One region of the Massilimicrobiota sp. mt181 genome, then DNA from elsewhere that is predicted to be linked to it. Evidence: a T-box and tRNA genes for the amino acid it is inferred to sense, from the RefSeq annotation. Region 1 holds a T-box; the other regions hold tRNA genes.
The links. The T-box of region 1 lies ahead of leuS (leucine--tRNA ligase). A T-box ahead of a tRNA ligase gene usually reads a tRNA of that ligase, here a tRNA-Leu.

Region 1 (7,504 bases):
TGAAACATATAAACAAAAATAAATTGTTTAAAATTGTTGTTGTACTTTTATTGATTGTCTCACTAGGGTGTAATGGATTTTTGTTATATACAATTTTTGGTAATCAGCAAAGTTCAACATCATCTTCATCTCATACAACAGTTCAGACTGTCAACTATGATGTCCAATCAAATTTAACAGATGTTATTGAAAGTGCCAAAAAATCTACAGTAGGGGTTGCAGTATATCAAAACAATCAGCTTGCTGGTAGTGGAAGTGGTGTTATCTATAAAGTAGATGGAAAAACTGTTTATGTGATTACGAATCATCACGTTATTGAAAATGCGCAATCTATTGAAGTCATCTATTCTAATGGTGAATCTGTTCGTGCTGAATGTTTAGGTAGTGATGAATATGGAGATATCGCAGTTTTGAAAATGACAGTTGATTTTGAAGTTTCTGCTTTTAAAGTAGGGGATTCTGATTTATTGGAAGCTGGGGAACCTGTATTAGCAGTGGGAAGTCCTTTAGGTATTGAATATGCTGGAACAGTCACACAAGGTATTGTATCTGCTCCATCTCGTACAGTTTCTGTTGATTTAAATGATGATGGAACTGAAGATTGGGATATGAATGTTATTCAGACAGATGCAGCTATCAATCCTGGTAATAGTGGTGGTGCTCTTGTTAATGCGGCAGGAGAACTGGTTGGTATTACATCTATGAAGCTTGCTTCAGAAGAAGTTGAAGGTATGGGATTTGCAATTCCAATTAATGATGCAGTAGATTTAGTTGAAGAAATTATTGAAACTGGAAAAGTCAGTCGACCTACCATTGGTATTTCAGCTGTTTCATTAGATAGTTATTCATCATATGAACTTTATATGTATCGTATTCAGACAAATTTAAATAAAGGAATCTATGTTGCAGATGTTCAAAGTAATTCACCAGCAAGTCAGGCGGGTATTAGAGCAGGAGATGTCATTACACAGGTTGAAGGAGAGGACATTGAATCTTATAAAGATTTCTTAACTCAGCTTTATTCTAAAAATCCTGGAGATACGATCAAATTAACGATTAATCGTAATGGTTCGACATCTACAGTCAATGTGACATTAGGTTCTTCATAAGGAAAGACAAAAGCTCTTTCCTTTTTTTTCTAAAAAATATATAATGGTTGATGGTGATGATATGAATAAAGAAGTCAAAAAACAGTTAATCTTATCATTCGTTTTGCTGGCTTTATTGATGACGACACTTTTTTTCTGGTATCCTAATTTTGTATTTCATACATATGTGGAAACATTGGATTATCAATATTGTTTAAGTGGTACGAATGATGAACTGGCTATTGATGGCTATGAAATTTATCAAGATGGAAAAACACAGGGATATGGACATGCTCGTATGATATCTTTGAAACCAGATTTTTTTCAAAAGGGTGATGATATTACATTGACTCTTGTTTTATCTGATGATGTTCAGTTGGCACAATCAATGACTGTTGAAAATGATCATGATGTAATCATAATGCAAGAACAAAAAACAGATCAAATCTTACAGGAAGATGATATTCAAAAGGCACAGTTACAGGTTGAAATTGTTCGAGATCAAAAAGAGATATACTCACAATCTATAACGATGAAAAATCAGGATATGTTAACTTATACAGGTGCGAATAAAGATTATTCACTGACAAATGTCTATGTGACTTCTTCATGGTTAAAGACAGGGATTTTTTCAAGTAAGAATGAAGATATTGCAAAAGAATATCCTTATATGATTGTGGATTATCTTTATTTGAAAGATCAAGATGGAAGTGAAGATATTAATGATTATGAACGTTTTGTTTATATGAATGGGAAAACTGAGGATTTTTTAACAAACCAGATGAAAAATATCGGATATTATGATGGAGAAGAATCATTATTAGATATGAATTTATGTTGTGTCATTACATTAATGAAAGAAGAAAATGATACAAATCCTTATACATTTATCTTACCTTTAAATCCTGTTCAAAAAGGAGAATAACATGCAAACAAAAAGAAAAGATTTAATGACTATATATATGCTAAGAAATGCTTTTTCTACATTATTCATTGCTTTGATTTCCTTTATTATTTCTTTGATTGCTTATTATCATTGTACATGGATTGAAGCTTTACAACGTTTATTTTTAGTGAATATTTACACCACATTGTATTTTTTATTGATTTGGCTTTTGAATTATATGATTTTTGAAATCTCAAAAATCATATATGATACTTATGAAAAATTATTAAGTTATAAATTATGTATTGTTTTATTATTGATGGCTATTATTGTCTTTTGGATTCCAATGCGTGATCTTTTTCAATGGAATTTCTCACTCCTTTTTGTTTTGATTGCATTAAGACAAGTTAAACAATTATGGATTCATAAAAAAAGACCATAGAATGGTCTATAAAAGAGAGCTCAGTTTTTCAAGAAATTGTTGTTTTGTAGAGGAATCTAGAGAATTATAATATTCTTCAAACAGAACACCTAATCCTACAAGGATTGTTTCTTCTTGAGATGCTATGCCTTCATCAATTGTCTGCTGTAGCTGTAAAGGAGAAAAACCTTTGAGATTTGTTAGTAGTGCTTCACGCATTTTATCAGTCCTTTCTTATATAATATGGGATAAATAATTATTTTTATACAAGGAGTTTTATGAAAGAATTACAAATTCAATTAGATCAGGAAATTGTGACTTATCAGTTGACATATAAACATATGCAAAATATAAGGATGCGTGTGAAAGATGGTGTTTTACATGTGAGTGCACCTTATGGAACTTCACAGGTATTGATAGAGACAGTTATACAGAATTATCAGCAACGTTTATTGAAACAAATCAAAGCTTATCAACCTTATGTTCAATACAGTGACGGAGGATTTATCCTGATTTTCAATCAACGTTATGATATTGTTTTAAGAGATATTGGGATTAAAAAATGTCAATTTCATGGACAATGCATTTATGTGTATCATCAAAACATCAAAGAGTGTCTGGAAAAATTGTGTCAAAAGATTTTATTGGATTATATTGAAGAAAAGGTCATTGGATATTTGGCGCATGATTTTGATTTAGAAATGCCACGCATTGAAATCAAAAAATATAAAAGTCGATGGGGAAGCTGTTATTATAAAGAACATCTTATCACTTTTCATTTGGGGCTTGTTCATCTAGAAAAAGGACTGATTGATTATGTGATTATTCATGAATTAACACACTTTTTACATCCTGATCATTCTCGATTGTTTTATGCAGAAATTCAAAAGAGAATGCCTCATTATAAAGAATTACAAAAACGTTTAAAGGAGAAGCATACATGATTACATCAGTACAAAATGAAACAATTAAAAAGATAATGAAATTGAAACAAAAAAAATATCGTGATGAAGAAAACCTTTTTTTAGTTGAAGGATTTCATTTGGTTGAAGAAGCAAAGAAGGCTGGTTGTATACAAAGAGTCATCGCAACATCTGAAAATCTTTTAGATCAGGATGGTCTTTTGGTATCACAAAAAGTGATGGAAAAACTAGCTTTTACAAAAACTCCCCAGCCCATTATGGCTATTTGTCGTAAACCATCACATACATCTTTTCAACCTTCTTTAGAACGTTATCTATTGTTAGATGGAATTCAGGATCCTGGGAATCTAGGAACAATCATTCGAACAGCATTAGCTTTTGGATATGATCAAATGATTCTTTCTCCAGAATGTGTAGATTTATATAATGATAAAGTAATACGTGCAACACAGGGAGCATTATTTCAAATGAAAATTTGTCAGATGGATTTGTTAGAAGCGATTTCTCTTTTACAGGAAAATCATGTTCCAATCTATGCAACTTCATTGCATCATGCTTTATCTATTGAACAATATCCAATCCAAAAACAGATGGCTTTTGTTTTAGGAAATGAAGGGCAAGGTGTTTCAAATGAAGTCTTAAAGCAATGTGATCATGCCTTATATATTCCTATTCAATCTATTGATTCATTAAATGTTGCGATAGCTGGGGCTATTGTGATGTATCATTTTCCTAAAGTTTAAGAAAAGATTTGCAAAATAATAAACATATGATATAATATCTTGTGTTTAGAATCGATGAAAAGGAGTAGTAGTTGTTGATACTTTTTAGAGAGTCTATGGGTGGTGAAAATAGACAGGTTAGGCAATGAACTCGCCTTGGAGATACAAAGATGAAAAGAGTAGTTTTTGTCGTTAACTGCGTTAAAGTTTTGAGAGCATATATGGATGTCATATATGAACTAAGGTGGTATCGCGATCAAGTCGTCCTTAGAGGGGCGACTTTTTATATTATAAGGAGGGATAAATGATGCCATTTGATCATCAAGCCATTGAAAAGAAGTGGCAAAAATATTGGGATGAACATCAGACTTTTTATACAGATGTTTGGGATTTTTCAAAACCAAAATACTATGCGTTAGATATGTTTCCATATCCATCAGGACAAGGTTTACATGTCGGGCATCCTGAAGGATATACAGCAACAGATATTATGTCACGTATGAAAAGAATGCAGGGATATAATGTTTTACATCCAATGGGATTTGATGCTTTTGGATTGCCAGCAGAACAATATGCGATTAAAACAGGAAATCATCCTGAAGGATTTACACGTCATAATATTGAAACTTTTACACATCAATTAAAGATGTTAGGTTTTTCATTTGATTGGGATAAATGTATTTCAACATGTGATCCTGATTATTATCATTGGACACAATGGATTTTTAAACAGCTTTATGAAGATGGTTTGGCTAAAAATGTAGATATTCCAGTGAACTGGTGTGAAGAATTGGGAACAGTTTTAGCAAATGATGAAATCATTGATGGAAAAAGTGAACGTGGAGGATATCCAGTTATTAGAAAAAATATGAAACAGTGGGTTATTGATATTCCAGCTTATGCTGAAAAATTATTGGCTGGATTAGAGGATATTGACTGGCCTGAATCTACAAAAGAAATTCAAAGAAACTGGATTGGAAAATCAATTGGTGCTCATGTGCATTTTAAAGTCGATGGACACAATGAACAGTTTACTGTTTTTACAACACGCTGCGATACATTGTTTGGTGCCACTTACTGTGTTTTGGCTCCTGAACATGAACTGGTAGCTCAAATTACAACACCAGAACAAAAAGAGGCTGTGGAAGCCTATGTGAAAGTCTGTGCAACAAAATCAGAATTAGAACGTACAGAATTAAATAAAGAAAAAACAGGTGTCTTTACTGGTGCCTATGCAATTAATCCAGTGAACCAAAAGAAAGTGCCTATTTGGATTTCTGATTATGTTTTAGCTGGCTATGGTACAGGAGCTATCATGGCTGTACCTGCTCATGATGAACGTGACTGGGAATTTGCAACTAAATTTGGTCTTGATATTATTCCTGTTCTTGAAGGTGGAGATGTCACGAAAGAAGCATGGACACAGGATGGAACACATATCAATTCTGATTTCTTAAATGGAATGAATAAAGAAGAAGCTATTGACACAATGATTCAATGGTTAACGGATCATCATTGTGGTGAAAAGAAAGTAAACTATCGTTTAAGAGAATGGATTTTTGCGCGTCAGAGATACTGGGGAGAACCTATTCCAATTATTAATTTTGATGATGGTACTTCTGTTGCGTTATCAGATGATGAATTGCCATTACTTTTACCACCACTAGAAGATTATTCACCTTCTAAAAGTGGCGCATCACCACTAGATAAAGCCACTGACTGGGTCAATGTGACAGTCAATGGAAAAGCTGGAAAGCGTGAAACAAGTACAATGCCAGGAAGTGCGGGAAGCAGCTGGTATTATATGCGATATATTGATCCACATAATGATCATGAGATTGCCGATAGAAAGTTATTAGATCACTGGTTACCAGTTGACTTATATGTGGGCGGACCTGAACATGCTGTTGGACACTTATTATATTCTCGTATGTGGAATCGTTATTTATATGATAAAGGATATTTATCACATCCAGAACCATTCCAAAAATTATATCATCAAGGTATGATTTTAGGAACAAATGGAGAAAAGATGAGTAAGTCTAAAGGCAATGTCATTAATCCTGATGATATTGTGAAAACTTATGGAGCTGACACTTTAAGAGTTTATGAAATGTTTATGGGACCTTTAGAGGCAAGTAAACCATGGAGTGAAACAGGTGTTGATGGAGCTAGAAAATGGCTGGATCGTGTCTATCGTTTGATTGTAGAATCTGGTAAGATCAGTGATGATAATGATCATTCATTAGATTATATCTATCATTTTACTGTGAAAAAAGTGACTCATGATTATGAAACATTAGGATTCAATACAGCTATTTCACAAATGATGATTTTCGTTAATGAAGCTTATAAAGCTAAAACACTTTATCGTCCATATGCTGAAAACTTAGTCAAAATGTTAAGTTGTGTTGCTCCACATGTCTGTGAAGAAATGTGGCAGTTATTAGGTCATGATGAATCTTTAGCTTATGAAGCATGGCCAACATATGATGAAGCTATGCTTGAACAGGCAACAATTGAAATGGCTGTTCAGGTTAATGGAAAACTTCGTGCGAAAATCACTGTTAATAAGGATGAAGATGATGAAGTGGTTAAACAGGAAGCTTTAGCTCAAGATAATGTGAAAACACATACTGATGGAAAGAATATTGTGAAAATTATTGTTGTGAAAAATAAGATTGTTAATATTGTTGTGAAGTAATATCTATATAGAAAATAAATATTGATTTCAATCAGCTGATATTTACAAATCAATCATAAAGTGAATTTTTCAAAACGGAAATATTTCGTTTTGAAAATTTACTTTTTTTATTCGTTATTAATAGAAAAACACGTCAACTGATTTGTTAACGTGTTTATAATCTTATGAATCTATTGATTAAAAATCATTTTTATCATATCTGTTCTTGCGAAGAATCAAAATATTATTGAAGTCTTATACAAAATGATCTATCCTAAGATAATCTTTATTGATCTTGAATGTTTTTTAAAGTATAGATGAGATAATCAAGATGATCAATCTTTTTTTGTTTTTGATGAACTTCATCTAGAATTTCAAATCTTTTCTTTTGTAGATAACGAAAGAGAAATTGAAATTGATGATTTTCAAAGTCATCAACAAGTTCCTGAATTTGTTTGGGCGAGCATCCTAAATCCTGTAAGCTTTTTTGAATATCATCCTTAGTCAGTGTTTGAATCATATGGAAACCTCCTTAATATTATTTTATAAATAAAAGGAGTCAATATCCAATACTTATAATGGATGATGAATTATGCTTTTTGGGTATTTATATAGAGATATGTTGTGTAACTATTTCTTTTTTGAGATGTTCATAAAGTTCATAAGTCGATATGCAGTCAGCCAAAGAGCGGTGTTCATTGGTTGAAAGATGAAGGAATTCTACCATATCAGATAAACGATGATGAGGTAAGGCAGGGTAGACTTTCTTGGAAAATTGCAC
Region 2 (7,504 bases), on a different contig from region 1:
TTTAGGTGTTTTAAATGATATATCTAAGACTGATGTGCCAAAAGGGTTTGAAAAATCAACAATTAAAATTGATGATCAGGATGTAACTGCTTTACAAAATGATGATCTTGGATTAACATTGTTATATTTACAGAACGAAGATGAAGGAACTGGATTTTATATTTATGATGTAGAAAACAATAAAGTTTTAAGACAATATCAGACAATTAGTGTTAATGGAAAAACATATGTTCTTATGGATGCTCCTGAGAGTTTGGAAGAAATTCAAGGTTTAAAAACAACTACAATTAAAATTGGTGATTTAGAAATTGATGGTTGGAAGTTTGATGATGAGGCATTATCTCATTATACACTTGTTTATTTAATGAATGATGCAGGAGAATCAGGACTATATACATATGAGGATACTGAAGGAACTCTTCAAAAATATACAGCAGTAGAAGAAAAAGATAATACATTAACATATGTATTTATTGGTACAACAATTGTATTTGCTGTATCAACTGCGACTGTAGGTTATTTATATTTAAGATTTAAGAAGAAATCTATTTCAGCAATTAAAGACTATTATGATAAGAAAAATCAAGGGTAAACCTTGATTTTTTAGTCTTCAATATGCATTGATTCATATTCTTTAAGTGTTGTAATAATATCATTATATATTTTTTTATCAACATAATTTAATAATTCATCACTAGAAACAAATCGATATTCAGTATGTTCATCAGATATTTTCACATGATCATTTGTTGGAATAGCAAGAAAACCAATACCAACTGTCTGATAATCAGGACGAATAGCTGTGAAAGTATATACAGGTTTAATAATTTTTATATCTAAATTTGTTTCTTCTTTCAATTCTCTGATTAAAGCCTGATGCGGGGTTTCTCCATATTCAAGGCCACCTCCAGGTAGTTCCCAAAATCCTAATCCATCACTAGAAGGTCGTATTCTTTTTAGGATAAGTATTTTTTGATGATAAATGACAATTGCTTTGACGGTAATATGAAATCTGATATTTTCCATATACTTCTCCTCTCCATTTTTTTATATCATATCATTTTTTTAATAAAAAGTATCGTTTTATTTGAAATGTTTGCTATAATGTTAACAGAGGTGAAATAAAATGGTAGATTTTTTAGAAGAAGTCATGAAAAGAAAAAATGAAATGATTGAAGATATCAAAACACTATGTCAAATTCCATCAGTTTTAGATGAAACAACAGCTAATGAGGGACAGCCATTTGGCAAAGCATGTCGTGAAGCATTAGAAGCTATGCTTGAAATTGGTAAGAGAGATGGTTTTGTCTGTGAAAATGTTGATGGATATGCTGGACATATTGATATTGGTGATGGGGAAGATACATTTGGAATATTAGGTCATTTAGATGTTGTGCCATGTAATTCTAAAGGATGGAATACTGAACCTTATGCAGCAACTTTACAAAATGGAAAATTATATGGACGTGGTGTTGCTGATGACAAAGGACCATTGATTGCAGGATATTATGCAGCTAAAATTATTCATGAATTACAATTACCAGTGAAAATGAAGACAAGAATTATTTTTGGATGTAATGAGGAAAATGGTTCTAAATGTATGCAATATTATTTTACTAAGAAACCATACCCACTTATGGGATTTACTCCTGATGCTGAATTCCCTGTTGTTTATGGTGAAAAAGCTGGTGTTAACTTTAAAATTACTGGTCAAATAGAAAAAGATAACTTAATTGGATTGTATTCTGGAACTCGTCCAAATATTGTTCCTGAAGTATGTGAAGCTTATTTAATGGGATCTTATAAGCAATACAAAGATTCTTTTTCAAATTATTTATCAAAGCATGGGTTAGAAGGAAATGTAGAAGAAGAAGGAAACCATACAAAGCTTGTTTTAATAGGAAAGTCAGCACATGCATCTACTCCTGAAGAGGGAATCAATGCGGCTGTGATGATGTGTCATTATTTAAAAGATGTTTCTAAAAATCAGCTTGTTGATTTTATTGATCGTTATTTTTATCAAGATTGTCTTGGTCAAAAGTTAGGTATTGCCTATACTGGATTAATGGGAGAGTTAACTGTTAATTTAGGTGTTCTCAATTATAAAAATGAAAATGTAAATATGATTATTGATATGCGTGTTCCTCATGAAGTCACTGATGAACAATTGACTGAGAAAATGCACGAATGTTTAGATGCATATGGTTTAAAAGAAACTCATGAATTAGGAAAAGCGTTATATATTGATCCAGAAAGTGAACTTATTCAAAAACTTCATAGTGCGTATGTTGAATTTACTGGAGATCATGAACATCAGCCTCAAGCTATTGGAGGAGGAACATATGCGAAGACAATGCCAAATTGTGTTGCTTTTGGTGTTGAATTCCCAGGTACAGATAATAAAATTCATCAAAACAATGAAGAAATATCTGTTGATGATTTAATGAAAGCAACAGCTATCTATGCAAAAGCATTATATGATTTGATCAAGGAATAGGGAAATCCCTATTCCTTATTGCATAGAAAAAAGATTTTTGATATAATATAAGAGCTTAATTGCAGGCGTGGTGGAATGGTAGACACGCTATCTTGAGGGGGTAGTGGAAGTATTTCCGTGTGAGTTCAAATCTCATCGCCTGCACCATATTTATTTTGATGCATCTGTGGTGGAATTGGTAGACACGCTATCTTCAGGCGGTAGTGGATTAGCGTCCATGTGAGTTCGAGTCTCATCAGATGCACCATTTATTTTTACATTGTTTATCAATGTTTTTTTTATTATTGGAGGCCATTTTATGAATCAAGAGATTATACAAAAAATGACAGAAGGACTGCTTATTCAAAAAGAACAAATTGAAAATGTTTTAACATTATTAGAAGAAGGAGCAACAGTTCCTTTTATTGCACGATATCGTAAAGAAAAAACTGGTGGATTAAATGAAGATCAGATTAGAGAAATTTCTAAAGTTTATGAATATCAGTTGAATTTGCAAGAAAGAAAAGAAGATGTTATTCGTTTAATTGATGAAAAAGGATTATTAACGGATGAATTGAAGCAAAATATTTTAAAGGCTACAAAATTAAGTGAAGTAGAAGATTATTATCGTCCTTTCAAAGAGAAAAAGAAAACAAAAGCTTCTATAGCAAAAGCAAAAGGATTAGAACCATTAGCCCAGGCTATTTTAAAATTGCCAAAACAATTTGATTTGATAGCTGAAGCCCAAAAATATGTAAATGAACAAGTTCTAACAGTGGAAGAAGCTTTGCAGGGAGCTCAAGATATTATTGCAGAACAAATTAGTGATGAACCACGTTATAGAAAATATACAAAAGATATGATTTATAAAACCGGAGTACTTTCTTCTCATGTGAAAAAGAAAAATCCTGATGAGGAGAATGGTATTTATGAAATGTATTATGACTATCAGGAAAAAGTTCAATATATTGCGCCACACCGTATCCTTGCTATTAATCGTGCTGAAAAAGAAAAAGTCATTAGCGTTTCTATAGATATTGATGAAGATCGTTTTATCCAGTATATTACAAATGGTGTGATGCGTAAAAGAGAATCATCTTTAAGTGATTTTATTTTGGAAACAACAAAAGATGCTTTTAAACGATTGATTTTTCCTTCGGTAGAAAGAGAAGTCCGTAATGAGTTGACTGAAAAAGCTCAAGAACAAGCTTTAAAAGTTTTTTCTATTAATCTTGAAAAACTTCTTTTACAGGCACCAATGAAAGATAAATTTGTTTTAGGTGTTGATCCGGCTTTCCGTACAGGATGTAAATTGGCAGCAATTGATCCAACTGGAAAAGTTTTAGATATCAATAAAGTTTTTATCACTTTACCAAAAGAAGACTATTCAAAAGATGAAAAAGTTTTATTATCAATGATTCAAAGGCATCATATCGAAATCATTGCAATTGGTAATGGAACAGCAAGTCGTGAAACAGAAAGCTTTATTGCTGGATTTATAAAGAAATATCATTTAGACGTTCAATATGTAATTGTCTCAGAAGCAGGAGCCAGTGTTTATTCTGCCAGTGCCGTTGCAAAAGAGGAATTTCCCGACTATCAGGTTGAGGAGAGATCTGCTGTATCTATTGCTAGACGTTTACAGGATCCTTTAGCTGAGTTAGTTAAAATTGAACCAAAAGCTATATCTGTGGGTCAGTATCAGCATGATATGAATCAAAAGAAATTAACAGAACAATTGGATTTTGTTGTTGAAAAAGTTGTCAATCAAGTAGGCGTTAATATCAATACGGCTTCACCATCTTTATTACAATATGTTTCTGGTTTATCTATGACAACAGCTAAAAATATTGTGAAATATCGTGAAGAGCATGGTAAATTTACATCACGAGATCAAATTAAAAATGTCAAGAAATTAGGAGATAAAACATATGAACAGGCGGTTGGTTTCTTAAGAATTTTATCAGGAAAAGAAAAATTTGATGAAACTAGCATACATCCTGATAATTACCAGGATGCTTCTCATCTTTTGGAATATTTGCATCTCAACCGAAATGATATTGGTACAGCGCATGCTAAAGAAGTCATTAGTAAAGCTTCTCGTGAACAAATTCAACAAGATTTACATTTAGATGCGTATTTAGTTGATGATTTAATAGAAGCTTTTGTTTCACCACATCGTTCACCTCGAGATGAATATAATGTCCCTATTTTAAGAAAAGATGTTTTGAAAATTGAAGATTTAAAAAAGGGTATGAAATTACAGGGAGTCGTAAGAAATGTTGTTGATTTTGGTGCGTTTGTAGATATTGGTTTAAAAAATGATGGTTTAATTCATATTTCTAAAATGTCTAATCATCGTATCAAACATGCATTAGATGTTTGTAATGTTGGAGATATTTTAGATGTCTATGTTTATGATATTGATTTAAAGAAGAAAAGAGTCGCATTGTCATTAATGGAGGTTGTATAATGGAATTTATTTATTACCCACGTTGTAGTACTTGTCAGAAAGCTTTAAAAAAATTAAAGGAACAACATGTAGAAGTGACATTAAGAGATATTGTAGAAGAGACACCTAAAAAAGAAGAATTATTAGATTGGATGCATAGATATCAACAAGGTATCAAACCATTCTTTAATACTTCAGGAAAGCTTTATCGTGAAATGAATTTAAAAGATCAAATCAAGACTATGAGTGAAGAGGATGCAGCTGATTTATTATCACAAAATGGAATGCTTATCAAACGTCCGTTATTGATTGATGATCATCAGATTGTGATAGGATATAAAAAGGAAATCTACGAAAAATAGATTTCTTTTTTATATTATATTTTCAAAACTTGATATATCAGTTATACTAATAGAAAGATAGAATGAGGTGGAATTTATGAAACAAGAAATTGAACAGACAGTGCAAGAAATCAAGAAAGCTGTTATTGGAAAAGATGAAGTCATTACTAAGATTTTAGTAACACTCTTTTCTAGAGGACATATTTTATTAGAAGATATTCCAGGAGTAGGAAAAACCAATCTGGCTTTATCATTTTCAAAAAGTTTACAGTTAGATTATCATCGTATTCAATTAACACCGGATGTTATGCCTAGTGATATTGTTGGATTTACAATGTATAATCCACAAACACAGCATTTTGAATATAAAGAGGGAATTGCTTTTTGTCATCTTTTATTAGCTGATGAAATGAATCGTACTTCAAGTAAAACACAGGCTGCTTTGTTAGAACTTATGGAAGAAGGACAAATGACTGTGGATGGGAAAACTTATGTTTTACCACAGCCATTTTGTGTTATAGCAACACAAAATCCTTTTGGTTCAGCGGGAACACAACTGCTACCAGATTCACAGATGGATCGTTTTATGAGTTGTTTAAGCTTAGGTTATCCAAAATTTAATGAAGAGATAGAAATCATGAAAAGACGTCAAACATCGAATCCATTGGAAGATGTCAAGGCGATTTTGTCACCAGAAATGATATTGCAATTTCAAAAAGAAGTTGATCAGGTCTATGTACATGATGATATTTATCATTATATTATGCAAATTATTACGGCCACACGTCAACACCATTATATTGAACAAGGCGCATCTCCTCGTGGCTCTTTAGCGATTATGAAAACATCAAAAGCATTTGCTTATTTAAATGACCGAGATTATGTTATTCCTCAGGATGTTCAATACGTCACTCCAATGGTGCTTGCTCATCGTTTGATTTTAACATATGAAGCAAAAATGGAAAAAATATCATCACACCAGATTATTGATGACATTTTAGAATCTTTAGGAGAAATAGAATTCAAGGTATGAAAAACATATTCAAATATATTTGCTTTTTATGTTTTCTTTATGGTTTATGGAATTTTGTTTTAGGTTATTTTTCCTTTTTATTGTTTCTGATGATTTGTCTTGTGATATTCATTTGTCTATTATTAAGTTTAGTACCAATGAAGAAAACAGATGTATCTGTAAAAAATAGGCAAACTGATTGTCATCGTGGTGAAAATATGAAAATACAATTTTATCGCGAATGTTCGTTACCTATACAATGTGGGAAAATTGTTATTGATTATCAGATTATAGATTGTTTTTCTAATCTTGTATCTCAAGAACAAATCACAATGAATGATAATTATATGGAAATAGAAATACCATGTCAGCATTGTGGTTATTATATGATTGAAATCAAAAAGATTCAATGTTTTGATTTGTTGCAATGTTTTCATTATACAAAGACTGTCAATGAACAGATAGGGTTCTATGTTTTGCCACATTACTTTGATGTGGATACAGAAATTGAAAACATATATCAATTTGATGAACAGGGAGTGAGTTATCTTCCTCATCAAAAGGGTGAAGATTATAGTGAGATTTTTGAAGTTAGAAATTATCATGAAGGTGATGAACTTAAACATATTCATTGGAAAATGTCTTTGAAATTTCAAGAACTACTAGTCAAGATAGGTAGTCAACCTGTTCAACAGAAATTTGTTTTAGGAATGGAATATAAGGACAATAATGAATTTTACGATTTACAGTTTGATTATTTCTATTCAGTATGTATGGCTTTTATCAAGCGTAACATGACTTTTGAAATCGTCACATCATTGCAAGATCAGGTTATTCATACTCAAACTGTGACACATCTCTATGAATTAATGGATGTAATCAAGTGGCTTATGAAAAATCCTATCACACAATTGAATCATTCTTTGATTCCAGGTTCGTTTTGTCAAATTCAAGGGCAGAAAATGGAGGTGTATCATTCATGAAAAAAGTATTTGATCTTATTTCAAAAGATTATATTCTCCATTTGATTAATGTTTTAATGATTATTTTAGGATGTTTTGGTATTGTTGGTAATGATTTTTATTCATTATATTTTCCTTCTTATACATATATAAGTTTATGGATTCTTTGTTTTATAGGAATTCTCTTTTATATGTTTTATCAAAAATATCAACATTTACCACAAAAGATATGTGTTCTTCTTTTTATAAGTTTGGTCTTAG
Region 3 (7,504 bases), on a different contig from region 1:
TCAAGAGAATGTTGTTGCCATTCGTGTTGTTAAATCATTTGTCAGAGAAAAATATGAAAATGAAAAATTTAAAAAAGCGGCACAAAATATCTATCGTTTATTTGTTAAGGCTGAATCTGTATTAGCTTTAAACAATCCAGCTATGATGACAGCTGTGTATGGATGTATTTTACTGTTATCATGGTTAGGAGCAAAGACTGTTGTAGCAGGAAGTTTAACAACAGGAGAATTGACAACATTATTTAGTTATATTATGAATATTCTGATGTCATTGATGATGTTATCTATGGCTTTTGTTATGATTACAATGTCATTTGCTTCTGCACGTCGTATTGCTGAAGTTTTAAATGAAAAATCTGATTTAGTTTCTCCTGAAAATGCTCTTAAGACAGTTAAAAGTGGTTCTGTTACATTTGATCATGTAACATTCTCATATAAGCATGGTAGTGGTGAACCAGTTTTAAGAGATATTGATATTCATATTCATTCTGGTGAAACAATCGGAATTATCGGTGGTACAGGTAGCGCTAAGAGTACACTTGTGAGCTTAATTAGTCGTCTCTATGATGTAGATAGAGGAAGTGTTATTGTTGGTGGCGAAGATGTCAGAAAATATGATTTGGAAGTTTTAAGAAATGAAGTTGCTGTTGTTTTACAAAACAATGTCTTGTTCAGTGGAACAATCCTTCAAAATTTAAGATGGGGAAATGAAAACGCAACTTTAGAAGAATGTCAGGAAGCATGTCGTTTGGCTTGTGCTGATGACTTTATTCAAGATTTTCCTGATAAATATAACACTTATATTGAACAAGGTGGTACAAACGTTTCTGGGGGACAAAAACAGCGTTTATGTATTGCCAGAGCATTACTAAAGAAACCAAAAATATTAATTTTGGATGACTCAACAAGTGCTGTTGATACAGCTACAGATGCAAGTATTCAAAAATCATTTGAAGAACGTATTCCAGATACAACAAAAATTATTATTTCACAACGTGTATCAAGTGTGCAAAATGCAGATCGTATTATTGTCTTGAATGATGGTGTTATTGATGATTTTGATACACATGAAAATCTATTAAAAACAAGTGAAATTTATCGTACAATTTATGAAACACAGACAAAAGGAAAGGAGGAAGCATAATATGAAACAACATGTTTTAATACGTCTTTTAAAGAAAGTCTTTAAACGTTATGGTTTGGCTATCGTGATTGTTTTAATTTGTATTGTTGGGCAGGCCATTTGTAGTGTGCAGGGACAGGTGTTTCAACAAAGCTTAATTGATGATTATATTATGCCTTTAATTGGACAACCATCACCTGATTTTTCTGGATTGTTTTCTGCTCTTTCTGTTATGGCTTGTTTCTTTTTGGCAGGGATTGTTTTTGCTTATGCCTATAACCGTATTATGGTTACTGTTACACAAGGTTTCTTACGTGATTTACGTGTAGAAATGTTTGAACATATGGAATCATTACCAATTCGTTATTTTGATAGAACAACTCATGGGGATATCATGTCTGTTTATACAAACGATATTGATACTTTAAGACAGTTAATTAGTCAATCTATCCCACAGTTTACTTCAAGTGCGATTACCATTTTAACTGTATTCATCTCAATGTTATTATTAAATGTCACTTTAACAATTGTGTGTGTTGTTATGGTTTGCATTATTTTGTTTATTTCTCGTTCTATAGGAAGTCGTTCATCAAAATATTTCATTAGACAACAAGAAACATTAGGTAAAGTCAATGGATATATTGAAGAAATGATTTCTGGACAAAAAGTCGTTAAAGTTTTCAATCATGAAGAAAAAGCGATTGAAGGTTTTAGAAATATTAACGAAGAATTACGTCAAAGTTCATATCAGGCCAATAAATTTGCCAATGTTTTAATGCCAGTCACTATCCAGGTAGGAAATATGTCATATATTTTATGTGCTGTGATTGGTGCTGTGTTAGCATTATCTGGTTTTGATTCTTCATTAACAATTGGTACACTTGTTGCATTTATGACATTGAATAGAAGCTTTAACAACCCAATTGGACAGGTTTCTATGCAAATCAATTCTATCGCTATGGCACAAGCTGGTGCAAAACGTATTTTTGAATTATTGGATCAGGAAAAAGAAGTAGACGATGGTATTGTGACATTATGTCGTGTAGAATTCGTTGATGGAAAAATGGTGGAAACTGATAAACGTACAGGACATTGGGCATGGCGTCACCCAAGAGCAAATGGTGAAGTTGAATTGGTTGAAATGAAGGGTGACTTAAAATTAGAAAATGTCAACTTTGGTTATTTCGATGATCATATGGTTTTACATGATATTAATGTTTTTGCGAACCCTGGTGAAAAGATTGCTTTCGTTGGAGCAACTGGTGCAGGGAAAACAACAATTACTAACTTGATTAATCGTTTCTATGATATTCAAAGTGGGACAATTACTTATGATGGTATTGATATCAAGTTAATCAAAAAAGATGATTTACGTCGTTCATTAGGTGTTGTTTTACAGGATACACATTTATTTACAGGAACTGTTATGGATAATATTCGTTATGGTCGCTTGGATGCAACTGATGAGGAATGTATCGAAGCAGCAAAATTAGCCAACGCCGATGCTTTCATTAAACATTTACCTGATGGATATCAGACAATGTTAACTGGTGATGGAGCGAATTTATCACAAGGACAACGTCAGTTGATTGCCATTGCGCGTGCTGCTGTTGCAAATCCTCCAGCATTAATCTTAGATGAAGCTACTTCATCAATTGATACAAGAACAGAAACACTTGTTCAAAAAGGTATGGATGGATTAATGGAAGGAAGAACAACATTAGTCATTGCACATAGATTATCAACAATTAAAAACAGTGATTGTATTATGGTTCTTGAACATGGTCATATCATTGAAAGAGGTAACCATGAAACATTAATGAAACAAAAAGGAAAATATTATCAATTGTATACTGGTGCTATTGAAATGGATTAAGGTCTTTGGACCTTTTTCTTTTTAAGCACATCAGTTGTCAAAAGTCAAAGACTATGATAAACTTCAGTATATCAATAGAAGAAAAAGCTATAATATGATAAAGGAGGTGCTGCATATGGCAGAAGTATTACATGTAAATAGTCAAGAATTTGAAAATGTTATTGCTCAAAATGATGTTGTTTTTGTAGATTTTTTTGCAAATTGGTGTGGACCATGCAAAATGTTGGCTCCTAGTATTGATAAATTGGCACAGGAACATCCTGAAATTAAGGTTGTTAAGGTTGATGTCGATCAGGAACCTTCTTTGGCTATGCAATTTGGTGTTCAATCTATCCCAACATTAATTACTTTTAAAAATGGACAGGCTGTTAATCGTCAATTAGGTTTTATTCCTTATGAAGCATTAGAAGCAATGTTATAAAAAATATCTCCCGATTTATTCTGGGAGATATTTTTTTATTCTATTCATACTTGTATCTTTGAAAACAATATCAGGTTCGTTTAGATATTGTGCCAAAACATCAGCATCTTTTAAAATTTCGCTATATTCATCATGAACTTTATCTTTTTCACTATGAACAGCAATAGCCTGTTGGATGATATTTTTTTCTTCAGTAGAAAAATCATCTAAAAGGGAGATGATCCATTCACTACATCTAGGTCCATGTTGAAAAGAAGAATGATGAATGAATTGGATATAATCATGGTATAAACCGATAATGCCAGCCAGTTTAATATTCAGATGTTTTTGCAGTGCAATACTTTGACAAAGAGTACTTACCTGTATGCTATGCAACAAAGCTCTTTGTTTGTAAGAACCGTGGCAATTTTCTTCAATATGTGTCAAAAAGTATTCCTTTAAGATTTCATAACGATTCATCTTCTTAACCCCTTTGGATATAAATTCTTCGCCATACCCTGACTTTCTTTATAAAATGACAGTGGATAATCTTCCACAAAAATAATACCATATCCTTTTTGATTTGTTCCTTCAATGGCTTCGCCATGTAAATATTTAGAAATAGCTAAATCATTTTCATGAAAACGATAAAACTGTTTGACTTCATTTTGTTTGAGGGTCAATGCTAAAGCAAGGCTAGGTTCAAATCTATTTTTTTTGCATTCACCTAAATAAAGTCCATTTCTTAAGACGCGCATACCTTTCAGTTCTGGAAATTGTGGCATGAGTGCATAAATATGATTATGATTATCATAAAGATAATCTGGGGCTGGAATGTTTAAATAGGTATGATAGAAATCATTCACTAATTTCTGATTGGATTTAGCTATTTGAGCTTTCATTGGCTTGTATTTTTGAAAAGAAGGCTGACCATTTTTTTGAATGCAGGCAATAAATTGCCCTTCGCCTTGATAACGATGAGGATAAAGACGTATCACTCCATCAAGCTGAATGCCATTTGCCATACCATGACTTCTTTTTAAAGGAATTAATCTGCAATCATAATGATTCAGTATATAACGAACTTGATCTTCATTTTCTTGTGTATTGTAAGTGCATGTTGAATACATAAGGATTCCACCTGGTTTTAATAATTTCATTGCACAATCAATGAGTTGTCTTTGAATATGAGCACATTCCTGGATTTTTTGTAAAGACCAGCTTTGAATAGCTTGTTCATCTTTTCTAAACATTCCTTCACCACTACATGGTGCATCTAGAATGATTTTATCAAAGAATTCAGGAAGAATATTTATCAACTGTATGGGGTCACTATTGGTTACAATCGTATTTTTTAAGCCAAATCTTTCTATGTTTTCAGAAAGAATCTTAGCACGCAATGTATTGATATCATTAGTTATCATCAAGCCTTGAGGACCTAAACGACTAGCAGCTGCACAACTTTTTCCTCCTGGAGCACCACACATATCCAAAATATAATCATCCTCTTTAATATCTAAAAAATGATTGACAAGCATGGCGCTTGGTTCCTGAATATAATAGAGTCCACAAGAAAAAAACGGAGATTTCCCTAAAGGATAGTTCTGATAATCAAAATAATAACCATCTTTAATAATAGGATGAGGCTGTATATAATCTTTATTCAAATATTGAAGAGCATCCTTTTTTAAAGGATTCATGTAAAAAGCTTTGATAGGTGGCTTTTTTAAAGCATTCATAAAATCGTTATATTCATCTTTTAATAATTTTTTCATTTCGTCTTTAAATAATTGATTCATTTTTTTCACCTCCTTCATTATACAAATGAAAAAACAGTGTGTAAATAATAAAAAATATGATAGAATAAAAAAAGGTGATGTTATGAAAAGATGTCAATGGGCTTATAACGAGCGATTAATAGAATACCATGACCATGTTTGGGGGATTCCTGAACATGATGAAACGCAATTATATAAGATGTTGATCTTAGAAGGATTACAGGCAGGTTTGAGCTGGGATATCATTTTAAAGAAAGAAAAAGCTTATGAACAGGCCCTTGATCATTTTGATTACCATCTCATTGCTTTATATGATTCAAAAAAATTTGATGAGCTCATGAATACAGATGGACTGATTAAAAACCGTTTGAAAATGAAAGCTATTATTACCAATGCTCAAGCATTTTTAAATATTCAAAAACAATTTGGAAGTTTTGATTCTTTTATTTGGTCATATGTTGTTTTTCAACCAATTCAGCACCATTATCATTCATCAAGTGATATTCCTTCTTATGATGAGTTATCAACAAGAATATCTAAGGATTTAAAGAAGCATGGTTTTCGATTTGTTGGTCCAACAATTATCTATAGTTATCTGCAAGCTATAGGAATTTACAACGATCATGAAATTAATTGCGATTTTTATTGATTTTTATAGAGAACTATAATATAATAAATAAGCAATTTGATTTGCCTGAGTGGCGAAACTGGTATACGCACAGCACTCAAAATGCTGCGACCTATGTCATGTCGGTTCGAGTCCGACCTCAGGCACCAATTTAGTTTAACATGGACTTATTTTAAAAATATTTTTCAAAACATGAATATACCGAACAAATATAGAATTTTGTTCGGTATATTTTTTTGTGTCGATCATGGCATGAATTCAGTTGGAGATAATTCAACCACAGGTATTTATCGTCAAGTGTAGTGAACCACAATCTATTGACAGTGATGTCATGGGTGAAGGAAGTGGTGTAGCGATTCTTTCGAACGTACGAACAGAAATCTTGAAGGTCAAAAAAGGAAGCGTTGAATATGCGAATGAGGAACTACGTGCAGAAATAGCATCCGCTTATATAACATCGTATAATGTTAATAGACACAAGGCATATATTTAGGATTGGATACAGGTTGTTGAAGGAAATCCACAAATATTATTCAAAGCGATAATGGATGCAGAAAAAATAAGTGAATTTGTTCTAGATAGGTCTGGATTTGACAGGATTCTAGTAAATATTCCATCAGTTGATTTGATGAACGATGATGTACAGGAAGAACAATTAGATGAATATTGACTAGATTAGGACGGCAATTTGCTGTCATTAATTTACTGGAAAATATTTCTTCATATATGGTATACTTATAATATAAGGTGGTGATCTAAGTTGAAATATAAAATTTGTATTCAAAATCCATTTCCATTCTGCGAGAAAGTATATCCAACACAACAAAGGAAAGTAAAAGAAATGCTTGATTATCTAAAACAGGATGATAATATAAAGTCTATAACATTATTTGGTTCAAGCATTACTTCAAACTGTCATAATGATTCTGACATTGACCTATATGTAGAATTGAAGAAGGATAAAAAGGTAATCAATAGGTATTTTGATTTTGTATTTGACTTATGGACTAATTTCACTGCTGATGAACGTCTTAAGAAAGAAATACAAAAGAAAGGAGTGGTTATATATGAACAATGAAACTCTTTTTGATAAGGCAAAACAGAATTTGAAGGTTGCAGAAAGTATTTACTCAACCATTGCCATAAATGATGAAGCTTATCTTAATTATGTTGGGTATCATATCCAGCAGGCACTGGAACTATCCATCAAGTATATGCTTGAAATGAATGGAGTCAACTACCCAAAAACCCACGATATTGACCAGTTGATAAGATTGGCAAATATCAATAATGTTGATCTGTATCTTAATGAGTATATTGATGATCATAGTGAGATGTTTTCATTGTGGGAAGCTCGAACACGTTATATTCTGAATTATAGACTTGAAAAAAGAAAAATAGAGCGTTCATTAACGGAAACAAAATCATATTTGGATATTATAGATAGGATGATAAATCATCATATGGAAAATGATATAGAAAATAACGAAGGATTGGAAATGTGATACACAATCGTATTGATATAATATATTGACGGCAATTTGCCGTCTTTTCTTTTTTTGCTTAATATTAGTATGAACTTTATGAAAAGGGTGAATAAAGTGAAAAATGAACATGCATTGCTTCGATACTAATGATCCTAAATATAGCAGCAAATGGGCGGCCATGCAAAAGGAAATTATAATGAACAGGAACGCGA

Region 2: it has a tRNA-Leu gene. The T-box ahead of leuS (leucine--tRNA ligase) is inferred to sense a tRNA for this amino acid. The anticodon was not compared.
Region 3: it has a tRNA-Leu gene. The T-box ahead of leuS (leucine--tRNA ligase) is inferred to sense a tRNA for this amino acid. The anticodon was not compared.

The regions. Positions count from the first base shown of each region.
Region 1 is NZ_JBVAYN010000027.1:20,551-28,054, reverse strand. Features, by position in the region: gene ACZYT4_RS12135 (S1C family serine protease) at 1-1,109, shown strand, start outside; gene ACZYT4_RS12130 (hypothetical protein) at 1,171-2,013, shown strand; gene ACZYT4_RS12125 (hypothetical protein) at 2,015-2,416, shown strand; gene sspI (small acid-soluble spore protein SspI) at 2,423-2,614, opposite strand; gene ACZYT4_RS12115 (M48 family metallopeptidase) at 2,674-3,339, shown strand; gene ACZYT4_RS12110 (TrmH family RNA methyltransferase) at 3,336-4,061, shown strand; T-box leader at 4,107-4,312, shown strand; gene leuS (leucine--tRNA ligase) at 4,348-6,744, shown strand; gene ACZYT4_RS12100 (hypothetical protein) at 7,010-7,243, opposite strand; gene ACZYT4_RS12095 (3'-5' exonuclease) at 7,331-7,504, opposite strand, start outside.
Region 2 is NZ_JBVAYN010000037.1:819-8,322, forward strand. Features, by position in the region: partial or broken gene ACZYT4_RS13255 (cadherin-like beta sandwich domain-containing protein) at 1-592, shown strand, start outside; gene ACZYT4_RS13260 (NUDIX hydrolase) at 604-1,026, opposite strand; gene pepV (dipeptidase PepV) at 1,127-2,497, shown strand; tRNA gene ACZYT4_RS13270 (tRNA-Leu) at 2,559-2,644, shown strand; tRNA gene ACZYT4_RS13275 (tRNA-Leu) at 2,658-2,744, shown strand; gene ACZYT4_RS13280 (Tex family protein) at 2,796-4,949, shown strand; gene ACZYT4_RS13285 (arsenate reductase family protein) at 4,949-5,290, shown strand; gene ACZYT4_RS13290 (AAA family ATPase) at 5,367-6,302, shown strand; gene ACZYT4_RS13295 (DUF58 domain-containing protein) at 6,500-7,264, shown strand; gene ACZYT4_RS13300 (transglutaminase-like domain-containing protein) at 7,261-7,504, shown strand, end outside.
Region 3 is NZ_JBVAYN010000005.1:10,279-17,782, reverse strand. Features, by position in the region: gene ACZYT4_RS04370 (ABC transporter ATP-binding protein) at 1-1,144, shown strand, start outside; gene ACZYT4_RS04365 (ABC transporter ATP-binding protein) at 1,146-2,999, shown strand; gene trxA (thioredoxin) at 3,115-3,420, shown strand; gene ACZYT4_RS04355 (HD domain-containing protein) at 3,436-3,879, opposite strand; gene ACZYT4_RS04350 (RsmB/NOP family class I SAM-dependent RNA methyltransferase) at 3,876-5,198, opposite strand; gene ACZYT4_RS04345 (DNA-3-methyladenine glycosylase I) at 5,281-5,826, shown strand; tRNA gene ACZYT4_RS04340 (tRNA-Leu) at 5,870-5,954, shown strand; gene ACZYT4_RS04335 (nucleotidyltransferase family protein) at 6,566-6,883, shown strand; gene ACZYT4_RS04330 (HEPN domain-containing protein) at 6,873-7,310, shown strand.